Regions from separate parts of the Paraburkholderia sp. SSBN10T genome, predicted to be linked through region 1. Evidence: predicted binding sites of a transcription regulator. Region 1 holds the regulator's gene; each other region holds the start of a gene.
What was found. Region 1 encodes HrcA, which represses chaperone genes, less so after heat shock. Its sites were predicted from a motif close to TTAGCACTCNNNNNNNNNGAGTGCTAA; they were not measured.
Positions count from the first base shown of each region.

Region 2: rpoH (RNA polymerase sigma factor RpoH) is a predicted target of HrcA. The motif match lies at 2,990-3,016, and genes of this name have one in related genera.
Region 3: groES (co-chaperone GroES) is a predicted target of HrcA. The motif match lies at 2,468-2,494, and genes of this name have one in related genera.
Region 4: AC1ECK_RS18945 (co-chaperone GroES) is a predicted target of HrcA. The motif match lies at 1,064-1,090, and genes of this name have one in related genera.

Region 1 is NZ_JBWQQI010000012.1:204,852-208,981, forward strand. It holds gene AC1ECK_RS19985 (NAD kinase) at 24-926, opposite strand; gene hrcA (heat-inducible transcriptional repressor HrcA) at 1,243-2,262, shown strand; gene hemH (ferrochelatase) at 2,484-3,554, shown strand; gene AC1ECK_RS20000 (RNA-binding S4 domain-containing protein) at 3,616-4,023, shown strand; gene AC1ECK_RS20005 (hypothetical protein) at 3,995-4,130, opposite strand, start outside.
Region 2 is NZ_JBWQQI010000018.1:112,223-116,352, reverse strand. It holds gene leuA (2-isopropylmalate synthase) at 1-1,513, shown strand, start outside; gene AC1ECK_RS25395 (nuclear transport factor 2 family protein) at 1,712-2,095, opposite strand; gene AC1ECK_RS25390 (acyloxyacyl hydrolase) at 2,140-2,715, opposite strand; gene rpoH (RNA polymerase sigma factor RpoH) at 3,078-4,013, shown strand.
Region 3 is NZ_JBWQQI010000005.1:207,675-211,804, forward strand. It holds gene cysC (adenylyl-sulfate kinase) at 1-248, shown strand, start outside; gene groL (chaperonin GroEL) at 411-2,051, opposite strand; gene groES (co-chaperone GroES) at 2,105-2,395, opposite strand; gene AC1ECK_RS10070 (HAD-IB family hydrolase) at 2,930-3,595, opposite strand; gene AC1ECK_RS10075 (response regulator) at 3,953-4,130, opposite strand, start outside.
Region 4 is NZ_JBWQQI010000011.1:219,148-223,277, forward strand. It holds gene groL (chaperonin GroEL) at 1-736, opposite strand, end outside; gene AC1ECK_RS18945 (co-chaperone GroES) at 750-1,040, opposite strand; gene AC1ECK_RS18950 (MFS transporter) at 1,320-2,822, shown strand; gene AC1ECK_RS18955 (TetR/AcrR family transcriptional regulator) at 2,819-3,439, opposite strand; gene AC1ECK_RS18960 (DinB family protein) at 3,463-4,128, shown strand.

The DNA.
Region 1 (4,130 bases):
GCGGCCAGGTGCTCGGGATCCGTTCAGGGCTTGATGTCGTCTTCGTGCGACGGGTATTCGTTCCAGTGCAGTTTCTTGCGCAGCGTCGCGTAATGGCTGTGGCCGATCGGGTGCAGCAGCGGCACGGTATGGCGCGAGCGGCGTACTTCGATCGTGTCGGCGTGTTCGAGCGCGGTGAACGACTGCATGTCGAAATTGACGTTCACGTCACGCCCGGAGACGATCTGGATGCTGACCTTCGAGTCGTCCGGCAGCACGATAGGGCGGTTGGACAGCGCGTGCGGCGCAATCGGCACCAGCACGATGCCTTGCAACTGCGGATGCAGGATAGGCCCGGACGACGACAGGGCGTACGCGGTCGAGCCCGTCGGCGTGGCGACGATCAGCCCGTCCGAACGCTGGTTGTACATGAAGCGGCCGTCGACGGCCACGTGCAGTTCCGCCATCCCCGAGAAGCCGCTGCGGTTCACCACTACGTCGTTGAACGCCAGCGCGTGGTAGATCGGATTGCCGTCGCGCATGATGCGCGCTTCCAGCAGCATGCGTTCCTCGCGCTCGAAGTGGCCGCCGAGCATTTGCGGGACGATTTCCTGCATGTCGGAAATCGGGATATCGGTAATAAAGCCGACTCGCCCGTGGTTGATGCCGATCAGCGGCGTGCGGTAGGGCGCAAGCTGACGCCCGATGCCGAGCATCGTGCCGTCGCCACCCAGCACCACAGCCACGTCGGCGCGCGCGCCGATCTCCGCCGGGCGCAAGGCGGGGTATTCGGTCACGCCGATTTCCGCGGCGGTTTCCGCTTCGAACACCACCTCGAAGCCGCGCCTGGCGATGCACGAGGCAAGCGCGGTCAGCGGCTCGCCGATGCCTGGCGTATTGCTGCGCCCGACGAGCGCGACGGTCTTGAACTGGCTGGTAACTTGCATGCCGGCATTACACCATAGGTGGGGGCTGAAAAGAACCGTCCGCGGCCACTTGGGTGGCGGGCGCGGGGCGGGTGAGCGGTACGCCGTCCGGTCAGCGCAGGATTGTCGTTAGAATGGTGAAGTCCTGATGACCGCAAGCAAATTGCGTGGGACTGGAGGCGGCGTAGGCCGTGCCGAACCCGCACTTTCCGCAGTAGCGGGTTTGTGCGAGGCGGTGGGCGGCCCACCCGGTCCGCGCTGCTCGGGTAAGGTGGCCAGAAACGCTAGAATTGTTAGCGCTCGCGGTCGTTGCGTCGTTAGGCTAAAATTTTCCGTCATGCTAGATCCCCGCGCACAAACCCTCCTCAAAACGTTGATCGAGCGCTACATCGCCGAGGGTCAGCCGGTCGGCTCGCGCACGTTGTCGCGCTACTCCGGCCTCGAGCTGAGCCCGGCGACTATCCGCAACGTGATGTCCGACCTGGAGGAGCTGGGGCTCGTCATCAGTCCGCATACCTCGGCGGGCCGGATTCCGACACCCCGTGGGTACCGCCTGTTCGTCGACACGATGCTGACGGTGGAGTCGGCCGCTGACGAAGAAGCCGTCACGCGCACTGTCAAGACCACGCTGCAGGCGGGCGAGCCGCAGAAGATCGTAGCGGCGGCAGCGAGCGTGCTGTCCAACCTGTCGCAGTTTGCCGGCGTGGTGCTGACACCGCGGCGCAGCCACGTGTTCAAGCAGATCGAGTTCATGCGCCTGTCCGACAAGCGCATCCTGCTCATCATCGTTACGCCTGAGGGCGACGTCCAGAACCGCATCATGGCTACCCAGCGCGATTTTTCGCCGTCGCAGCTCGTGGAGGCCTCCAATTACATCAATGCCCACTTCGCCGGTCTGTCGTTCGACGAAGTGCGCCGGCGCCTGCGCGAAGAGATCGACGCATTGCGCGGCGACATGACCACGCTGATGCACGCCGCCGTGACGGCGAGCACCGACGAAGCCGACACCGGCGAGACCGTGCTGATCTCGGGTGAGCGCAACCTGCTCGAAGTCGCCGACCTGTCCTCCGACATGGCGCGGCTGCGCAAGCTGTTTGATGTATTCGACCAAAAGACCAGCCTCCTTCAGTTGCTCGACGTATCGAGTCACGCCCAGGGCGTGCAGATTTTCATTGGCGGCGAATCGAATCTCGTGCCGATCGAAGAAATGAGCGTGGTGACCGCGCCGTATGAAGTGAACGGCAAGATCGTCGGCACGCTCGGCGTGATCGGGCCGACGCGGATGGCCTACAACCGCGTGATTCCGATCGTCGACATTACGGCACGGCTGCTCTCGCTGACGCTCAGCCAGCAGTAAGCGCCGGTTCTCGCGAGCGGCGGCCGGCTAGCCGCCCGCGCTGGCGCGCCGCCGGCGGTGCAAACCGCCCGGCCCGTGCCGCAACGCCATGGCGTCAATGATGCAGGGCGGCGGGGAGCTTGCCAATCGGCCGAATGGCCAGGTATGCGTGGCGGACCGCCCCGCTATAATGGGTTCCACCTGAACCGTTTCCCGGCTGCACGCGGCCAACCCTGTTGCCTATGCGTTTCGATCTAGAGCGGCCTTCGCAGCCCGCCACATCCCATCGTGTTGCGGTCTTGCTGATCAATCTAGGCACGCCGGACGCCCCGACGCCGCGGGCCGTGCGCCGCTATCTGGCGCAGTTTCTGTCCGACCCGCGGGTGGTCGAGATTCCGGCCGTCATCTGGCAGGTGATCCTGCGGCTTTTGATCCTGCCGTCGCGCGGTCTCTCGTCGGCGAAGAAATATGCCGCGGTGTGGACGCCGGAGGGGTCGCCCTTGCGCGTGTTCACGGAGAAGCAGGTGGAAGGGCTGAGGCATCTGCTGCAGGTGAACGACTACACGGTGATCGTCGAGTACGCCATGCGCTACGGCATGCCGGGCATCCCGGCCATGCTGAACCAGTTGAAGCTGGCCGGCGCCGAGCGTGTGCTGCTGGTGCCGATGTACCCGCAATACTCGTCGTCCACCACGGCGACGGCCTTCGACGACGCTTTTTCCGCGCTCAAGCGCATGCGCAACCAGCCGGAAATCCGCACCATCCGCCAATACGCCGACCATCCCGCCTATATCGCGGCGCTGGCCGCGCAAGTGCACCATTACTGGCACACGCACGGCCGCCCGGACTTCGCGGCCGGCGATAAGCTGGTGCTGAGTTTCCACGGCGTACCCAAGCGCACGCTCGATCTGGGCGATCCGTACCACGACCAGTGCCAGCAAACCGGCGCGCTGCTGATGCAGGCGCTCGAGCTGACGCCGGTGGAGTGCCGTGTCACGTTCCAGTCGCGCTTCGGCAAGGCCGAGTGGCTGCAGCCTTACACTGCGCCGACACTGAAGGAGCTCGGCGCGGCGGGTGTGCGCCGTGCGGATGTGTTTTGTCCGGGTTTTACTGCCGATTGCCTCGAAACTATTGAGGAAATCGGTATGGAGGTTCGCGACGAGTTCATGCATGCCGGCGGCAAGGAGTTTCACCGGATTCCCTGCCTGAACGCCTCGCAGGCCTGGATTGCCGCGCTGGGCGAGATCGTCGCCCAGAATCTGCAGGGCTGGCCGGTGCAGGCAGCGGCTGTGCAAGGTGCGGTGACGGCGTGAGTTTTCCGTGCGGCATCGTTTCAAAGCGCTTGGTGCGCCGCTTGCGGCGCCGGACTGACCGATGAACTACAAGATTTCAACTGAACCCGGTGCGCGTTTGCGCATCGACAAATGGCTATGGGCTGCCCGTTTCTTCAAGACTCGCTCGCTCGCGGCCGACGCCGTCGACAAAGGCCATGTGCGGATTGCCGGCGCGGCGGTCAAGCCGGCCAAGGACGTGCGGGTGGGCGACCTCGTTGAGATCGAGATCGAACGGATCGTCTGGCAGGTGGAGGTGCTGGGCGTGTGCGACGTGCGCGGTCCGGCGAGTGTGGCGCAGACGCTTTATGCAGAGACTGAGGACAGCAAGCTGAAGCGGCAGGTGGAGCAGGAGCGGCGCAAGACTTTTCGCGAACCGGCCGCCGCTTTGCACGGGCGCCCGACCAAGCGCGACCGGCGCATTATCGACAAACTTTCAGGTGGGGATTGAACAGTTGTTCCATGGTGGCATGCACGCCGCCATACTCCGTCGTATTGTCGTTGACGGCGCCGGACATGCAGATAGTCGTGGTTCCCGCGATGAGCACCAAGGCGACC
Region 2 (4,130 bases), on a different contig from region 1:
GACGCTGGTCGCGATCGGCTTCAAGGAAATCGAAGTCGGCTTTCCGTCGGCCTCGCAGACCGACTTCGATTTCGTGCGCAAGCTGATCGACGAAAACCGCATTCCCGATGACGTGACGATCGAAGTGCTCGTGCAATCGCGCGAAGAGCTGATCGCGCGCACCTTCGAGGCGCTCGAAGGCGTGCCGCGCGCGATCGTCCACCTGTACAACGCGATTGCGCCGTCGTTCCGCAAGATCGTCTTCAACCAGTCAAAAGACGAAGTGAAGGCGCTCGCGGTCGAGGGTACGCGGCTGATCAAGCAGTACGCGCAAGCGCGGCCACAGACGCACTGGACCTATCAGTACTCGCCGGAAACCTTCAGCATGACCGAGCTGCCCTTCGCTCGCGAGGTATGCGACGCCGTGGCCCAGACGTGGCGGCCCACGCGCGATCACAAGATGATCGTCAACCTGCCCGCTACCGTCGAGGCCGCCACGCCAAATGTGTTCGCCGATCAGATCGAGTGGATGGACCGCAATCTCGGCTATCGGGACAGCATCGTGCTGTCGGTGCATCCGCATAACGACCGCGGCACCGCGGTCGCCGCCGCCGAACTCGCCTTGCTGGCGGGGGCGGATCGCATTGAGGGTTGCCTGTTCGGCAATGGCGAGCGCACCGGCAACGTCGACCTCGTCACGCTGGCAATGAACCTCTACACCCAGGGCATCGACCCAGGTCTCGATTTCTCGGATATCGACGCGGTCCGCCGCGTGGTGGAGCGCTGCAACCAGCTTCCAGTGCATCCGCGTCATCCGTATGCCGGCGATCTGGTCTACACGGCGTTCTCCGGCTCGCATCAGGACGCGATCCGCAAGGGCTTCGCGCAGCAGCGGCCGGACGCCGTGTGGGAAGTGCCGTATCTGCCGCTCGATCCGGCCGATGTGGGTCGCAGCTACGACGCCGTGATCCGCGTGAACAGCCAGTCCGGCAAAGGCGGCTCGACCTACCTGCTCGAGCGCGGCATGGGCTTTACGCCGCCGCGCCGCGTGCAGATCGAGTTCAGCCACGCGGTGCAGGCCGCCGCTGACAGCAGCGGCACGGAGATGAGCGGCGAGGCGATCTGCGCCTTGTTTGCCCGTGAATACTTCGAGCGCGTCGGACCGGCGCGGCGCGTCAATGCGTCGACAGTGCGGTGGGTGAATCGTGAGTTCAGCATCGCGGCGCCGAAACCCGCGCGTGACCAGTCTCAGGCGCAGCAGGAAGTGCCGCAAGAAGCGCACGAGCAGCACGCCGAGCGCGTCGCCGCTGTACTGGGGGCTGCTGCCGGGCAACCGGTTGAAGTCACCTCGGTTGAAAGCGCACGTACGTCGGACGGCCGCACTGCGGTGTTCGTGGGCTGCCGGGTTGGGGAACAGGTGGTGCGGTACGGCGTCGGAGTGAGCGAAGAAGGCGCGGCGGCAGTCGTGGACGCCGTCATCAGCGCGGTCAACCGCTGCGCGTGGAAGCACCCGGACCAACGGGTGGCGGCCTGACAGGAACCAGGCGGCGAACGGGATGAAGCAGCAAAAGCAAAAGCAGGAGCAGGAGCAGGAGCAGGCAGCAGGAGCAGGAGCAGGAGCAGGAGCAGGAGCAGGAGCAGGAGCAGGCAGCATAAGCGGGCGCGGCACGATCTGCCGCCCCCGCGCACGGGCCGCTTTACACAGCCGCCCGGCGAACGAGGCTCACCGGCCTCACTCGATCGCGCAACGCGTCGCCTGCCACGCCACCAGCCGCCACTGGCCATCCTCCTGCGCATGAATCGCGGTGTAGGCAATCGGGAACAGCAATGCGCCGTTGTTCGCCTCCATCTCGATCAGCGCGCGGCCGGTCACGACGCAGGTCTCGCGCCCCACCGGCAACACCTCCTGCGACTGGATCTCGATCTGCCGATAGCGCCGACGCCCCGCGGTGATCCCGTCGATGAACTGCTGCTTCGTTTCGCGTTTGCCATTCGTATGGACATAGCTCACGTTGTCGGAGAGCAGCGAATCGAGCAACGGCCCATTACCGTCGACCATCGCGCGAAAGCGGTCGCGCTCCAGTCCACGAATCGCTTCGATCACTTTTGCGGCCATTGCTCAGTCCCTTTAGCTCGACGGGCCGACAGCGGCCACGGTCGTCAGAAGTTATATTGCAAATATAGCTGGCTGAAATTTATACCAGGATTCGGCTCTTTGATACCGCCGTTGGATACATGCTGAAACCGGTAGCCGGCCAGATACTGTTGACGGCTGCCGAACGCCACGCCGACGCCGGCCATTTCGGCGAACTGAAACGTGGTGGCAAGTGTAAAGGTCGAAGATATGCGCGGGTTGGTCAGCAACCGGACACCACCACCGACCTCCACAAACGGACGGATTGCGCCCGAGTCTTTGATGAACCGAATCACCGGGGTCACGCCGAATTCGCCGATGTTTTCATGAACGTTGCCCTCGTCCGTATGCCACCAGGCGGCGTGGGCCTCGCCGATCAGTGCGAAATGCCAGTCACCGATATGCCACCAGGTCAGATCCGGGTCCCAGACGAGGCCTAGATCGGTTTTCTTCACATGATGGTCGCCTACACCGAGCGCGAGTTGCACACCGAATTCGTCGGCGCGGACCGCAGCGCCGGGGCCAAGCAGCATTGCGGCAAGCACGCAACCCAGCGTGACGTGCAGCGCCCGGCGGCGCCAAGCATTGTTTTTCTTGTTCATCGAACACCCGTTTGACCAGGTTGAACGTGGGCGACGCGCCGGCAATGCGCCCCGTTATTGGGGGCCGCAAGAGCAATGAATCATAAGAAGAAAGCCGGAATTCGTCAGATTATTATGCCGAATGGTAGAAAATCGGCGATTCCTCGCAATCAATCGCACATTTATAGCAGATCCTACGCCCATCCCACTGATGCTGCATCTGGCGTATGATGCTATTGAAAAGCAAATTTTGATAGCCAGACGGGAACCAGGATACCCCCACGCGCTCTAAGTATTAGCACTCGGTAATTCAGAGTGCTAACATCCACGCTGGAGTCGAAATCTGACTGAGCTTTTGGGCTCATTCCAAAGGAGTTTTATACGTGAGCAACGCAATGACCCTTCCGAGTACTCTGAGCCAGCCGTCGGCTAAGGCCGCTTCGGCAGGTGCACTGGCGCTCTCGCATTCTTCGCTGCTGCCCGGTCAACTGGGCAATATCGACGCCTACATCCAGGCCGTAAACCGGATTCCGATGCTGACGCCGGCGGAAGAACGCCAGTTCGCCACCGAATTTCGCGAGCATGCCAATCTGGAGTCGGCGCGCCGCCTCGTGCTGTCGCACCTGCGGCTGGTAGTGTCGATCGCGCGCAACTATCTGGGCTATGGCCTGCCCCATGCCGACCTGATACAGGAAGGCAATATCGGCCTGATGAAGGCCGTGAAGCGCTTCGATCCGGAGCAAAACGTGCGTCTGGTGTCGTACGCCATGCACTGGATCAAGGCCGAAATTCACGAGTACATCCTGTGCAACTGGCGCATGGTGAAGGTCGCCACCACCAAGGCGCAGCGCAAGCTGTTCTTCAACCTGCGCAGTCACAAGCAAGGCTTGCAGGCATTCACTCCGGAAGAGATCGACGGTCTCGCCAAGGAGCTGAACGTCAAGCGCGAGGAAGTGTCCGAGATGGAAACGCGTCTGTCCGGCGGCGATATCGCGCTGGAAGGGCAAGTGGAAGACGGCGAGGAATCGTACGCGCCGATCGCCTATCTGGCCGATTCGCATAGCGAACCGACCGCCGTGCTGGCCGCACGCCAGCGCGACAAGCTGCACAGCGACGGCATTGCCAGCGCCCTCGAAGCGCTCGACGCACGCAGCCGCCGGATTATCGAAGCCCGCTGGTTGCAGGTGGAAGATGACGGCTCGGGCGGTTCGACGCTGCACGACCTAGCAGACGAATTCGGCGTCTCGGCCGAGCGCATCCGCCAGATCGAAGCGAGTGCCATGAAAAAAATGCGTAGCGCATTGAACGATTACTCGTAACACACCGGCCCTCAGAGGCCCGTTGCGCCCCTGTCAGGCATCAGCCCTGCCCTCGTAAGACGGCAGGGCTTTTTCATTTCCGCCCCGCAAACCCCACCCCATTTCCTTGACGTATCG
Region 3 (4,130 bases), on a different contig from region 1:
AGATCATCGGGCACGATAGGTTTGTCGAAACCTATCTCGCGGCCTCGGTGGACGACTGCGCACAGCGTGATCCGAAAGGCCTCTACGCCAAGGCACGAGCAGGCGCGATCGCTGCGTTCACCGGCGTGTCGGCGCCGTACGAGCCGCCCACCCACCCGGATCTGTATGTAGATACGGCCAATCAGAGCAAAGAGGCGAGCGTGTCGAGCGTCTTCGATTACTTGCGCGAGACGGTTTTGATGAAGTAGGCCCAAACGCCTATTAGTGCCCATTAGCGTGTCCAGCCTCGCGCCGGCGCTGAAATGCAAAAAACCCGCATCGCTGCGGGTTTTCTTTTTTGGGAAGTACGCCTCGCAGCGCGCTTCCCCATGCGTTTCGCCTGAAGCCCCGCGAGCGAGGCTTCTTCGAAATTACATGTCCATGCCCATGCCGCCCATGCCGCCGGGCATGCCGCCAGGCATCGGAGCGTCTTCCTTCGGCAGTTCGCAAACAGCTGCGTCGGTCGTCAGCAGGAGACCTGCCACCGATGCTGCGTTTTGCAGTGCCGTGCGCGTGACCTTCGTCGGGTCCACGACACCTGCGTCAACCAGGTCGACGTACTCGCCGGTTGCTGCGTTGTAGCCGAAGTTGCCCTTGCCTGCTGCAACTGCTGCCACCACGACGCTGGCTTCTTCGCCACCGTTCGTGACGATCTGGCGCAGCGGCTCTTCCATTGCGCGCAGAACGATCTTGATACCTGCGTCTTGATCGGCGTTAGCGCCCTTCAGACCAGCGATTGCCGTGCGAGCGCGGATCAGTGCAACACCGCCGCCAGCCACGATGCCTTCTTCCACAGCTGCGCGCGTTGCGTGCAGTGCGTCTTCGACACGTGCCTTCTTTTCCTTCATTTCGACTTCGGTCGCAGCGCCGACCTTGATCACTGCAACACCGCCGGCCAGCTTGGCCACGCGCTCTTGCAGCTTTTCACGGTCGTAGTCCGACGTTGCTTCTTCGATTTGCGTGCGAACCTGCTTCACACGTGCTTCGATGTTGGCAGCTTCGCCAGCGCCGTCGATGATCGTGGTGTTTTCCTTGCCCACTTCGATGCGCTTCGCCTGGCCCAGTTCAGCCAGCGTTGCCTTTTCGAGCGTCAGGCCGGTTTCTTCAGCGATAACCTGGCCGCCGGTCAGGATCGCGATGTCTTCCAGCATGGCCTTACGACGATCGCCGAAGCCAGGAGCCTTGACAGCAACCGTCTTCAGGATGCCGCGGATGTTGTTCACAACCAGCGTAGCCAGCGCTTCGCCTTCGACGTCTTCTGCGATGATCAGCAGCGGACGGCCAGCCTTGGCGACCTGTTCCAGGACCGGGAGGAGGTCACGAATGTTCGACACCTTCTTGTCGTGCAGCAGCACGAACGGGTTGTCGAGCACAGCAACTTGCTTGTCCGGGTTGTTGATGAAGTACGGCGACAGGTAGCCGCGGTCGAACTGCATGCCTTCAACCACGTCCAGTTCGTCTTGCAGCGACTTGCCGTCTTCGACGGTGATGACGCCTTCCTTGCCGACCTTGTCCATCGCTTCAGCGATACGGTCGCCGATCGACGAATCGCTGTTCGCCGAGATCGCGCCGACTTGAGCGATTTCCTTGTTGGTCGTGCAGGGCTTGCTGATCTTGCGCAGTTCTTCGATCGCTGCGCCGACAGCCTTGTCGATGCCGCGCTTCAGGTCCATCGGGTTCATGCCCGATGCGACGTACTTCATGCCTTCGCGGACGATGGATTGCGCGAGAACCGTTGCGGTCGTCGTGCCGTCGCCTGCGTTGTCGCTGGTCTTGGAAGCCACTTCCTTGACCATTTGTGCGCCCATGTTCTGGAGCTTGTCTTTCAGTTCGATCTCTTTTGCGACCGACACACCGTCCTTGGTGACCGTCGGGCCGCCGAAGCTGCGTTCCAGGACAACGTTGCGGCCCTTCGGACCCAGCGTGACCTTCACAGCGTTCGCGAGAATGTTCACGCCTTCGACCATCTTGGCACGGGCGGAATCACCGAATACGACGTCTTTAGCTGCCATCTTCCAACTCCTTGAATTCTCTGGGATATGACCGGGAAAGTAGCGCTTTGCGCTTACTTCTGCACCACGGCCATGATGTCTTCTTCGCGCATTACGAGCAGTTCGTTGCCGTCGACCTTGACGGTCTGGCCAGCGTACTTGCCGAACAGGACGCGGTCACCGACCTTCACGTCGAGGGCGATTTGTGCGCCCTTGTCGTCGCGCTTGCCCGGGCCGACTGCCAGAATTTCGCCTTGATCCGGCTTTTCTGCTGCGGCTTCGGGGATCACGATGCCCGACGCGGTCTTGGTTTCTTGATCCAGACGTTTGACGATCACGCGATCATGCAAAGGACGAAGGTTCATACATACTCCTCTCTTGATTGAGACTGAAGAACGCTGAGAAAACCCGGCTGGACAAGCCAACCGGCGATGTTGTTAGCACTCTCGTGCAGCGAGTGCTAATTATATGGACGGGCGGTGACAAATTCAAGAAGGAAGGGAGGGGGAAATTTTTACGGGGGGGTCGGTGTCGAGTCTCGAGATTCACCTGACTTTGAACTTTGTTCACATAAGTCTGAACTGCTGAGCCGCGTCCAACCATCAACCCGGCGGGAAATTTCCATCAGAAACAATGAATTGGAGTCGAATCCGGGGTCAACTGCGTTGCACGCAAAGTTCGATGATACGCCCGATCTGACGGCGTTCGTTCGTGCGTTCTAGCGGCTCTCGATACCCAGGGAAAGCCCCTATGCCATGACTTGGCTCGGTAGCGTCGTCGCTGAAATACGTCGGTTGAAAACAGCAGCCAGATGGAGGAATACGGGCTGACGCTCGGGGATCTTGAAGGGGAGCGTCAACGGCGCACGGCACGAGTACGGCCTGCGTATCCTACGCGATTCAGGAGCCGTCACATGTCGACTGCGCCGACGTTTTGCCCTGCCATCCATCAATCTCAGGCATTGCGCCAACTCCTCGTAGCCATGCATGATCGGCAAGCGCGAGCATTTCACGGTCGCCCAGGCTGTCGCCGTACGCATACAGCACTTCTGGCGAATCGTCGGCGAACCAGTGTTGCAGCCGCCGCACTTTCTCCACTCCCCAACAGTTCGGTGAGGCGAAGCAGCCAGAGAACCGGTCGTCGCGAAATTCGAGTTCCGTCGCGAGAACCGCGTCGAAACCCGCGCCCGCGGCCCAATGCCGAAGATAGAGCGCGGGAGACGCGCTGACCAGCACAAGCCGGTGGCCACGGCGCTTATGCTCCTGGATCCGCTCGGCCATTTCGGGGCGGATCCGGTTCGGCAGCCGGCGAGCGGCATAATGCTGCGCTGCCTCCTCAAGTTCGCGCTGAGTCATGCCGCCAATCGTCGCGGCAAGGAAACGTGCCTTGGCGGAGCCTCGATCGCAAACGCCAGCCAGCAGGCCAATGAGCCATGGCGATGCGTGCATGACCCCAACGGCGAACCAGCCGCGACCGACCGCGTAAGCCACGAAGTCACGCAGACTGTCCGACGTGGTGATGGTGCCGTCGAAATCGAAGGCAGCGATAATTTGATTGCTCTGCATTGCCTGGTTAGTAGCAGTCAGCGCCGCAGCCAGCCAAGGGCGATCGGCCGCGTGAATAGTTTGGAGTACCCCACAACCGCCCATCGCGTCACCGCGCTACCCGCGAGCGGAAGGTCCACCTTGCCGGCGGCCATCGACGCGCGAATAGCTGCTTCGCATCGAGCGCCGATCTTTTCGGCTTCGTTTGCTCCAGACGAAAATCGCTCGCTGCTGCTTTCAAGTCCAGCAACAGGAAGTCCAGTACTTTTGCAAGGATTGACACGCTAGCGAAATGAGGCAAGAAAATCAACTCTTCACGCCAGCCCGGTCTCATCGCCACATCGGGCTCAGGCCGCCCGGATGATATCGAGCCGGCTCTTATAACTGTGGGCTAGGCGTGCTCTCCGCGGCGATGACGAGGCCGGTTTCCCGGGCACGCCGGAAGAGATCGACGTCGCGCGCGACGCCCAGCTTCTTCATCGCGCTCATTTTCTGTGCGCTGATCGTCGTTTTAGCGCGGTTAAGCTTGTGGGCAATCTCGTTGATCGACATACCG
Region 4 (4,130 bases), on a different contig from region 1:
GGCGGCCCGCCTTGGCAACCTGCTCGAGGACCGGCAGCAGATCGCGAATGTTCGAGATCTTCTTGTCGTGCAGCAGGATGAACGGATTGTCGAGAACAGCGACCTGCTTGTCCGGGTTGTTGATGAAATACGGCGACAGGTAGCCGCGATCGAACTGCAGACCCTCGACCACTTCGAGTTCATCGGCGAGCGACTTGCCGTCTTCGACGGTAATCACGCCTTCCTTGCCGACGCGGTCGATCGCCTCGGCGATGCGCTGGCCGATCGATTCCTCGCCGTTGGCGGAGATCGTCGCCACCTGGGCGATCTCCTTGCTGGTGGTGGTCGGCTTGCTGATTTTCTTCAGCTCGTCGATAGCGGCGCTCACCGCCTTGTCGATGCCGCGTTTCAGATCCAGCGGGTTCAGGCCCGCCGCGACGTATTTCTGACCCTCACGGACGATCGCCTGAGCGAGCACGGTGGCGGTCGTCGTGCCGTCGCCGGCGGCGTCGCTGGTGCGCGAGGCCACCTCTTTGACCAGTTGTGCGCCGATGTTCTGCAACTTGTCGGCCAGCTCGATTTCCTTGGCGACCGACACGCCGTCCTTGGTCACGACCGGTGAGCCGAACGAGCGCTCCAGCACCACATTGCGGCCCTTCGGACCCAGCGTGACCTTCACGGCGTTCGCGAGGATGTTCACACCTTCGACCAGTTTCGAACGTGCGCTGTCGCTAAAGACGATTTCTTTGGCTGCCATTTGCTTTGCTCCGTTATTGGTGGACGACTGCGACAATGTCTTCTTCGCGCAGCACGAGCAGGTCGGTGCCGTCGACCTTGACCTGCTGACCCGCGTATTTGCCGAACAGCACGCGCTCGCCGACCTGCAGATCCGGTTCGATGCGCTTGCCGTCGCTATCGCGCTTGCCCGGACCGACGGCGAGGACTTCACCCTGGTCGGGTTTTTCGGCAGCGCTCTCGGGAATCACGATGCCCGAGGCGGTTTTCGTCTCCTGATCGAGACGCTTGACGATCACACGATCATGCAAAGGACGTAGGCTCATTTAGATATTCCTGCAGTGGAGTTTTGGCACTCTTCGCTGGCGAGTGCTGACCGTGATCGAGTATAAGAACGGGCAACGGAGCGCTCCAATAACGAATCCTCAAATGCTTATCCGCGTTTTGCTGTTTAGGTTATGGGACGCCCTGGAAAATTGCGGGGGCAACCGGTTTGCCCGGCGCACGGGAAAACGCAGATTTGCATATATCAATTCCTCGTTTTGCCGATGCACCGTGCATGGCTACCATGCAACGCTTCAGCTACTCGTGCGAACTCCGACATCATGTCTACCGTTGCTTTTCCGTCGACTAGCGTCGACACGCCAGTAGAGGCGGGAAGTGCTTCACGTCCCGCCGTCATCCACTCCGCCCAGGACGTCTCGCGCATCGTCAGCGCAGGGGCTGCGAAAGGGAGCAACGCACGCATCGTGATTGCCATCGCTCTCGGCGGGGTTTTTCTCGATGCCTATGATCTGACTTCGCTCGCTTATGGCATCAAGGACATTGCGCGCCAGTTCTCGCTTTCGCCGGTACAGGTGGGTTTCGTTTCGTCGGCGATCACGTTTGGCGCCATTCTCGGCGCACTGTTCGGCGGCTACCTGACCGACCGGATTGGCCGTTATCGTGTGTTCATGGCCGACATGCTGTTCTTCGTGGTCGCGGCCATCGCTGCGGGCCTGGCGCCCAACGCGTGGGTTCTGGGTGGGGCGCGTTTTCTGATGGGTTTCGGTGTCGGCCTCGATTTGCCGGTGGCTATGGCCTTTCTGGCCGAATTTTCGCGCGTGGCAGGCAAGGGCAACAAGGCGGCCAGCGTGGCCGCCTGGTGCCCGGCGTGGTATGCCGCCACCAGCACCTGCTATCTGTTGATTCTCGGGTTGTATGCGATCCTGCCCGAACATCAACTGGGCTGGCTGTGGCGTCTGACGCTCGCATTCGGCGCGGTGCCCGCCATCGTGATTATTCTCGTGCGCAGCCGCTACATTAGCGAGTCGCCGGTTTGGGCCGCGAATCAGGGCGATCTGGACGAGGCCGCGCGCATCCTCAAGCGCTCGTATGGCGTGGATGCGGTGGTCGAGCGCAGCGCGACGCTGACGAAGGCGCCGCGCGCCGCGTCGTGGCGCAACTACGGCGTGCTGTTCAACCGGACCTACCGCAGCCGCACGATTCTCGCTGCTACGATCGGTGCAGCATCGTCGTTCGGCTATAACGCGATCATCTTCGGCTTGCCGGTGATCATTGCCAGCTTCTTTCATCAAGGCCCGCTCACGACGATCGTCGCGGCGCTGACGCTGAATCTGGCGTTCGCTTTTGTCGGCGGATTGATCGGCGTGCGCACCGCGCCCACCGTCGGAGCATGGAAGATGACGGTGCTGGGGCATTCGCTGCAATTCGCATCGCTGATCGGGCTCGCCTTGATCGGCAAACCCGGCAGCGGCCTGCTCGTGGTGCTGGCTATCCTGCTGCTCGGCGGCTATCTGTTCGGGCAAGGTTTCGGGCCAGGATCGCACTCGATGACCTACGCCTCTCTCAGCTATCCGACCTCCATTCGCGGCATTGGCGTGGGTCTCAACCAGACCCTGGTGCGCTCGGCTTCGACGGTGTCGCTGTTTCTGTTTCCGGTTCTGGCGGCTGCGCTCGGCACGAAAGTGTTCTGGGTGATCGCGGTTGCGCCGCTGACTTCGCTGCTGGTGTTGCTGGCGATCCGCTGGGAGCCGTCCGGCTACGACATCGACGCGGAGGACTATGTCGATCCGCCCGGCGCCGCGCGGACCGGCTCCGCGATTTAGGAAGCCCCTTCGAGGTAGCAACACATCAGCTTGATCAGCTCACGTCTCAGTTTTGGCTTCGTCAACACTTCCCGTCGAGCGGCGTTGTGGATCACGCCCTCGACCGCGGACGACAGTATCTGCACGATCGTTTCGTTCACCCTGGCGTCCTTGTTGCCGTAATACACCGCCACGAACGTACCGTACAGGCGCAAATATTCCGCCTGGAAAGCCTCGAAAGTCGATCGCGTCCCGTCCGGATTCGGCAGATCGCGCAAGGTGCGATGCAACGCCGGATATTTGCTGTGCACGCCAATCATATTGCCGACGAACTCGGCGACCAGATCTCTGGATCCGCGTCGGCTCTCGCAAGCGCTCCTTAAGACCGTCAACACGTCGTCGAAGTGGCGCCGGCGGATCGCATCCACCAGGGCGAGCTTGTTGGGGAAGTACTGATACAACGAGCCAATACTGATGCCGGCCACCTCGGCGACCTCATTGGTCGTGAATCCGGGCCATCCCTGGGAATCCAGAACGCGAGTCCCTGCCTCCACGATTGTCTCTACCGTAGCCCGGGAACGGGCTTGGCGCGGCCTCTTGCGCATGGCGGCTTCAGGGCCGGAAACGCGAGTAGACATGTAAAGGCCCCTCCTTGAATAATGTGAAAACCAAGCTCACATATTATTCGGATTGGGAGGCCGCCACAATGAGCGCAAGTGAACTACTGCTCAAGATGTTCCGCTATCAAGCGTGGGCCAATGGCGAACTACTGGAAGCAATGAACGGCTTGAGCGCGGAGCGTCATCCGGCGGAACGCCGTTTTGCGATCCGGCTGATGAATCATTGTCTGGTGGTGAGCAGAATCTTCGCCGCTCACCTTCTTGGCAAAGGTCATCGCTTCGCGGCGGACAACACACCGGGCACTCCGGAACTCGCGGAGCTGCGTGCCGGCCTCGCAGCTATCGATCGCTGGTATCTCGACTATGTCTGGATGGTGAGTCCCGCCATGCTGACCGAATCGATTCCCTTTGTATTTACCGACGGCAGCGACGGGTATATGACCCGTGAAGAGATGCTGACCCATGTCGTGACTCATTGCGGATATCACCGTGGTGAAGTAGGGCGGGTAATGGCTCAGGCTTCCGGCAAACTGGACGAGAGCATCTCAGCGCCTTGGGACACCTACGCCGTGCATCTGCACACGACGGAGCCGGCACGCCGGCTTCGTGGCCGGACGCCTTTACCCGAGGCTCATATCGCGCAGGAACGGGCCAACGCGGCTAGCCGGATGTGCCATGCGGCAGCGCTGCTGCTGTGGGACGTCTGAAT